DNA from 2 places in the Streptomyces camelliae genome. Region 1 is predicted to be linked to the other one. Evidence: riboswitches for the same ligand, from Rfam matches in the RefSeq annotation. Region 1 holds a riboswitch; the other holds the start of a gene.

Region 1 (3,401 bases):
GCGCGGAGGACGGGATCAGGCAGACGGTGCGCTGCTCGTCACCGTTCGCCCGGTGATATCCGCGTACGGCGAGCAGCCCGGCCAGCTCGCCCTGGGAGCCGGCGTTCGGCTGGAGGGACACCTTGTCGTATCCCGTCACCTCGGCGAGACGTTCCTCCAGCTCGTGGATGAGCGTGAGGTAGCCCTCGGCCTGCTCGGCCGGGGCGAACGGGTGCAGCTGCCCGAACTCCGGCCAGGTGACCGGCTCCATCTCGGTGGTCGCGTTGAGCTTCATGGTGCAGGAGCCCAGCGGGATCATGCCGCGGTCGAGCGCGTAGTCGCGGTCGGCGAGCTTGCGCAGGTAGCGCAGCATCGCGGTCTCGGAGCGGTGCTGGTGGAAGACCGGGTGGGTGAGGTAGCTGTCACCGCGCAGCAGCCCCTCGGGGAGGGTGTCGGCGGCGGTCGCGTCCAGCGCCTCGACGTCGCCCTTGACACCGAAGGCGGCGAAGACGACGCCCAGCTGAGCCCGGTCGGTGGTCTCGTCGCAGGCGGCGGAGACATGGTCGGCGTCGACCAGGCGCAGGTTGACGCCGTTCTCCTGGGCGGCCGCGACGACCTCGGCGGCCCGGCCGGGCACGCGCGCGGTGACGGTGTCGAAGTAGGCACCGTGCACGAGCTCGACACCGCCGGCCTTCAGCCCCTCGGCGAGGATCGTGGCGTACCGGTGCGTCCGCTGCGCGATGGCCCGGAGCCCGTCCGGCCCGTGGTAGACGGCATACATGCCGGCCATCACGGCGAGCAGCACCTGGGCGGTGCAGATGTTGCTGGTGGCCTTCTCGCGGCGGATGTGCTGCTCACGGGTCTGCAGCGCGAGCCGGTAGGCCTTGTTGCCGTCGGCGTCGACGGAGACGCCCACGAGCCGGCCGGGCAGGCTGCGCGCGAACTTCTCGTGTACGGCCATGTAGCCGGCGTGCGGACCGCCGAAGCCCATGGGCACGCCGAAGCGCTGGGTGGTGCCGACGGCGATGTCCGCGCCCAGCTCACCCGGCGAGACCAGCAGGGTCAGGGCGAGCAGATCGGCGGCGACGGTGACGAGCGCGCCGAGCTCGTGAGCCTGGTCGATGACCGGCTTGATGTCGCGTACGGCACCGGAGGCGCCCGGGTACTGGATCAGCACGCCGTTGATCTCGCGCGCGGCGATGTCGGCCGGGATGCCCTCGCTGAGGTCGGCGACGACGACCTCGACACCGGTCGGCTCGGCACGGGTCTCGATGACGGCGATGGTCTGCGGCAGCGCGTCCGCGTCGACGAGGAAGAGACCCTTCTTGTTCTTCCCCATGCGCCGGGACAGCGCCATCGCCTCGGCGGCGGCCGTGCCCTCGTCGAGGAGGGAGGCGCCGGAGGTGGGCAGGCCGGTGAGGTCGGCGACCATGGTCTGGAAGTTCAGCAGCGCTTCGAGCCGCCCCTGGGAGATCTCCGGCTGGTACGGCGTGTAGGCCGTGTACCAGGCCGGGTTCTCCATGACGTTGCGCAGGATGACGGGCGGGGTGAACGTCCCGTAGTAGCCCAGCCCGATCATCGAGCCGAGCACCTGGTTACGGTCGGCCAGCCCGCGCAGCTCGGCGAGCACCTCGGCCTCGGTGCGGGCGTCCGGCAGATCGAGGGCGTCGGCGTTCTTGATCACGTCCGGCACGGCGGCGGCGGTCAGCTCGTCCAGCGAACCGTAACCGATGTGCGCGAGCATCTTGGCCCGCGCTTCCTGGTCGGGCCCGATGTGACGCTGCTCGAACGGGATGCCCTGTTCGAGCTCGGAGAGCGAGGGGCGATGGGCGGTCATTGCGGAGGCCTCCTGGTCTGACGCGACCTTCGAGGGACACCACGGCACGGGTGCCCCGACGGCCTCCCCCTCTGTCATCTCAACCTGAGAGCTTCACCGGGCGCCCGAAGGTCCCGGCTTTCACCGTCGGTGAGGGCGGAAGCCGTCGACACCCGCCCTGCTTTCCAGAGTGACCTCGTCCGTGCGGTACGTGAGCCTGAGAGATTCCGGGGAGGATTTGCTCCTTCGGCGCCTCCGAAGTGGTCGGAGGACTCTCCCGCACGGGTTCAGCAGCCGTTGTCAGACTACCAGCGAGGTCAACGCCCGAGCCTTCGAGTGGCCGCCTCCGCGAATGTGCTCTTTTGTAGTGCTTACGGATGAGTTGCGACCACGTGGAGGGAGAGGGACCGTGCAGACCGACATCGATCCGCGCAACCTGATCGGCCGCAAGGCGTTCGACCGCAACGGCACCAAGATCGGCACCGTCGACGAGGTGTATCTGGACGACGCGACCGGCGTACCCGAGTGGGCGGCCATACGCACCGGCCTGTTCTCCCGCGACGCCTTCGTCCCCCTGGAACCGAGCGAACTCATCGAGGGCACCCTCCACGTCCCCTTCGACCGCGCTCTCATCAAGGACGCCCCGGACTTCGGCGTGGGCCGCCACCTCTCCCCCGACCAGGAACTCCAGCTCTACCACCACTACGGCCTGGACACGGCCCCACCGCCCTCCCTCCCGGACCACGACTTCGGCAAACTGGCAGGCTCAGAGGAACCATGACCCTCCGCCGCCCCGACCCCACTGTGCCCCCGGCGTTTCACCAGAGACCGGGGCTTCTTCAGAGCCCCGGTCTCCGTCCAGGTGTCGGGGCTCCATCAGGGGCCAGGGCCATCACAGGCGGGGCTTCACCACGGGGGGCTTCTCACAGACGGGCTTCATTACGGGCGGGGCTTCATCACGGACCCGGACGCCACCCGGAACCCAACCTTCACCCGAGACCTGAGCTCCGTCCGGGGCCTGAACCACACCCGAAGCCCGACCGTCACCCAACGTCCGAGCCTCGACCGGAACCCAAGCCTCACCAAGGGCCCGACCCCCAACCGCGACCGGAACCCGAGCTTCACCCGAGACCTCAGCTTCGCCCGGAGCCTGAACCACACCCGAAGCCCGACCGTCACCCAACGCCCGAGCCTCGACCGGAACCCAAGCCTCACCAAGGGCCCGACCCCCAACCGCGACCGGAACCCGAGCTTCACCCGAGACCTCAGCTTCGCCCGGAGCCTGAACCACACCCGAAGCCCACCCTCACCCGACACCCGAGCCTCGACCAGAACCCAAGCCTCACCGGAGACCTAAGCTCCGTCCGGGACCTGAGACACACCCGAAGCCCAACCCTCCTGCGAGGCCCAAGCCCCATCCGACATCTCACCCGCGACCGGAGCCCCGAGCTTCACCCGAGACCTCAGCTTCGTCCGGGGCCTGGGCCCCGGCTTCCGAAGCCCGACCCGCTTCCGTGGCCAGGGCGTCGACCGGAACCCACGCATCACCCGAGACGACCTCGGCTCCGTCCGGCGCCGACCCCAAGCCCAGAGCCCGAGCCCCGTC
Region 2 (3,401 bases), 4.7 Mb from region 1:
CAGCACCGAGCCCTGCGCCTCCATCACCGCGAGCGGCGCGAAGTTCTCGGAGGCGATCATCTCCAGCGTGGACTGCTGGCGGCTGAGCTCGGCGTCGACCGCGGCGGCGATCTCCGGGTCCAGCTCGTGCAGGGACGTGTTCAGGACGGTCATGCGATTACGACTCCTCGCCGGTGGAAAAGGCGGTGTACTCGTCGGCGGAGAGCAGGCCGGCCGGCTCCTCGGCGACGCGCACCTTGAACAGCCAGCCGCCCTCGAAGGGGGCCGAGTTCACCAGCGAGGGGTCCTCGACGACGTCCTCGTTGATCGCGGTGACCTCACCGGTGACGGGCGAGTACAGCTCGGAGACCGACTTGGTCGACTCCAGCTCGCCGCAGGACTCGCCCGCGGTCACGGTGTCGCCGACCTCGGGGAGCTGGACGAAGACCACGTCGCCGAGCGCGTTGGCCGCGTGCTCCGTGATGCCGACCGTCGAGACGCCGTCCTCGGCGCCCGACAGCCACTCGTGCTCCTTGCTGTAGCGCAGCTGCTGGGGGTTGTTCATGGCCTGAATTCTCCTGTACGCGCGGGAGTGCTGATGAAGGGGGGACTGCGAAAACCGCTGGTGGGCTGGAGGTCCCCCTGCTTGAGCGAAGTCGAAAGCTTGGGAGAGATGTGCGCAGGGTCACGTGCCCGCCACGGGACGGGGCCCGCGAGGAACGCGCTCGCGCCCAGTCTCTACTTCTGGCGCTTGTAGAACGGCAGCGCCACGACCTCGTACGGCTCGTGGCTGCCTCGGATGTCCACGCCGACACCCGCGGTGCCGGGCGCCGCGTGCGCCGCGTCGACGTACGCCATGGCGATCGGCTTGCCCAGGGTGGGGGAGGGGGCGCCGGAGGTGACCTCGCCGATCACCTCGCCGCCGGCGACGACGGCGTACCCGGCGCGCGGGACGCGACGGCCCTCGGCGATCAGCCCGACGAGCACCCGGGGCGGGTTCTGCTCGGCGCGCTCTGCGGCCTGCAGGAGCGCCTCGCGCCCGACGAAGTCACCCTCCTTCTCGAACTTCACCACCCGGTCGAGCCCGGCGTCGAACGGGGTGAGGGAGGTGCTCAGCTCGTGCCCGTACAGCGGCATGCCCGCCTCCAGGCGCAAGGTGTCCCGGCAGGACAGGCCGCACGGCACCAGGCCCACACCCTCGCCGGCCTTGGTCAGCGCCTGCCACAGCTCGACCGCGTGCTCCGGCTTCACGAACAGCTCGAAGCCGTCCTCGCCGGTGTAGCCGGTGCGGGCGATCAGGGCGGGGACGCCGGCGACGGTGCCGGGCAGGCCGGCGTAGTACTTCAGCCCGTCCAGGTCGGCGTCGGTGAGGGACTTCAGGATGCCGGGGGACTGCGGGCCCTGGACGGCGATCAGCGCGTAGGCGTCCCGGTCGTCGCGGACCTCGGCGTCGAAGCCGGCGGCGCGCTCGGTGAGGGCGTCCAGCACCACCTGGGCGTTGGAGGCGTTGGCGACCACCATGTACTCGGTGTCGGCGAGCCGGTAGACGATCAGGTCGTCCAGGATGCCGCCGTCGGCCTGGCAGATCATGGTGTAGCGGGCGCGGCCGACGCCGACGGAGGCGATGTTGCCGACCAGGGCGAAGTTCAGGAAGGCGGCCGCCTCGGCGCCGGTCACGGTGATCTCGCCCATGTGGGAGAGGTCGAACAGACCGGCCCTGGTCCGCACCGCGACGTGCTCGTCGCGCTCGGAGCCGTAGCGCAGGGGCATGTCCCAGCCGGCGAAGTCGGTCATCGTCGCACCGAGCGAGCGGTGCAGCGCGTCCAGCGCGGTATGGCGCGGCTCAGTGGGTTCGGTACTGCTCATCGGTCGGTCGTCTCCCAGGACAGCGGAACGGGCGAGGAACGTTCCTCCCCATCTGTCATCGGAACCTGAGAGGTTCGCCGCGACCGCCACGGGGACGATCACGGCTTGCACCTTGGGTGGAGCCACTGCGGAAGCGGCCCGCTTTTCAGATGTGCCTCGCCCGCGCGGTAACGGGGCCTGAGAGATTCAAGGGAGGGACTTGCTCCTTCGGCGCCCCAGCGAAGGCTGCTGGGGACTCTCCCGCGCGGATTCAAACGGCCGGTATGCAGTTGGCGGCCACATCATCGCACGCCGACGGGGCTTTTGTAACCGGCCTGTGGCAGGACGCGGACCTTACCGCCGACCTTTGGCTATTACCTTCTCTTTACGTTTCACGGGCAGGGCTATTACTGAATCGACAGGGGAGGACGATCACGGTGAACAGGACCCCGGTGTACGCCACCGCCATCCGTGGCATCGCGGTGCCGAAGCAGCGCTCCGCCCCGGCCACGGTCGTCCGCGACCTGCGCGACCGGTCGGGCCGCAGCCCCCGCGCCCTGCTCTTCGGCCCCGGGGACCTGGTGGTGATCACCGGCCTGCCCGGCAGCGGCAAGTCGACCCTGATGCACCGCACGGTGACCGGCCGGCGCATCGACTCCCAGGACACCCGCGACCGCTGGGACGCCCGCGTCCCCCGCTTCGTCCCCTACGCGCTCTACCGCCCGCTGGTCCGCCTCGCCCACTACGCCGGTCTGCGCCGCGCCCTGCGCGACGGCGAGGGCGTCGTCGTGCACGACTGCGGCACGCAGCCCTGGGTGCGCGGCTGGCTCGCCCGCGAGGCCCGCCGACGCGGCGGCACCCTCCACCTGCTCCTGCTCGACGTGGCACCGGAGACCGCCCGCGCAGGTCAGCGCGAGCGTGGCCGCGGCGTCTCCCGCTACGCCTTCACCCGCCACCGCCGTACGACCGCCCGCCTCCTCGCCGCCGCGGAGCGGGGCGAGCTGCCGGCCGGTGTCGGTTCGGCGACCCTGCTGGACCGGGCCGCGGCGGACACCCTGCACCGGATCGACTTCACCGGATGAGGGGGACCGTGTTCACACGGTGAGGGGACTGTCACAGCCACCCGCTAGCCTTCATGGTCACAGCAGTGGTTCCCAGCAGGCGGTAGGCAGATGGACTTCCCGGCGGACTTTCCCGCGGACTTCCCGGCACAGACACACCCCCACCCGCACGGCGGTTGGCCCGGCAACGAGCTGGAGGAGGTGCTCTCGGCCTCCCTCGGCATTCCCGCCGCGGCCGGCCGGATCATCGAGGTGCTGGGCCGCAGCTTCCTGTGGATCCCGCTGCCCAACGGCGGCGGGCCGGGCAGCGGCACCCTCGACCTGCCCACGCTGGAGCTCGACGGCCAGGCCTACGTCCCGGTGTTCAGCTCCGAGGAGCAGCTGCGCCAGGCGGCCGGCTCCCACATGTCGTACACCATCGCCCCGGCCGTGGAGTTCGCCCGCGGCCTGCCCCCGCAGGTCGGCCTCGCCGTGAACCCGGACGCGCTGGTCGGCATCCCGCTCCCGCCGGCCGCC

The links. A riboswitch is a leader RNA that binds a small molecule or an ion and turns the genes downstream of it on or off. The one in region 1 is predicted to bind glycine.
Region 2: linked by a shared signal. The riboswitch ahead of gcvT (glycine cleavage system aminomethyltransferase GcvT) and the one ahead of gcvP (aminomethyl-transferring glycine dehydrogenase) in region 1 are both predicted to bind glycine.

What each region holds. Positions count from the first base shown of each region.
Region 1 covers NZ_CP115300.1:7,615,034-7,618,434, reverse strand. The annotation lists gene gcvP (aminomethyl-transferring glycine dehydrogenase) at 1-1,816, opposite strand, end outside; glycine riboswitch at 1,991-2,085, opposite strand; gene O1G22_RS34905 (PRC-barrel domain-containing protein) at 2,205-2,576, shown strand.
Region 2 covers NZ_CP115300.1:2,954,207-2,957,607, reverse strand. The annotation lists gene glyA (serine hydroxymethyltransferase) at 1-153, opposite strand, end outside; gene gcvH (glycine cleavage system protein GcvH) at 158-544, opposite strand; gene gcvT (glycine cleavage system aminomethyltransferase GcvT) at 718-1,845, opposite strand; glycine riboswitch at 1,888-2,000, opposite strand; glycine riboswitch at 2,001-2,098, opposite strand; gene O1G22_RS13290 (AAA family ATPase) at 2,262-2,906, shown strand; gene O1G22_RS13285 (enhanced serine sensitivity protein SseB) at 2,997-3,401, shown strand, end outside.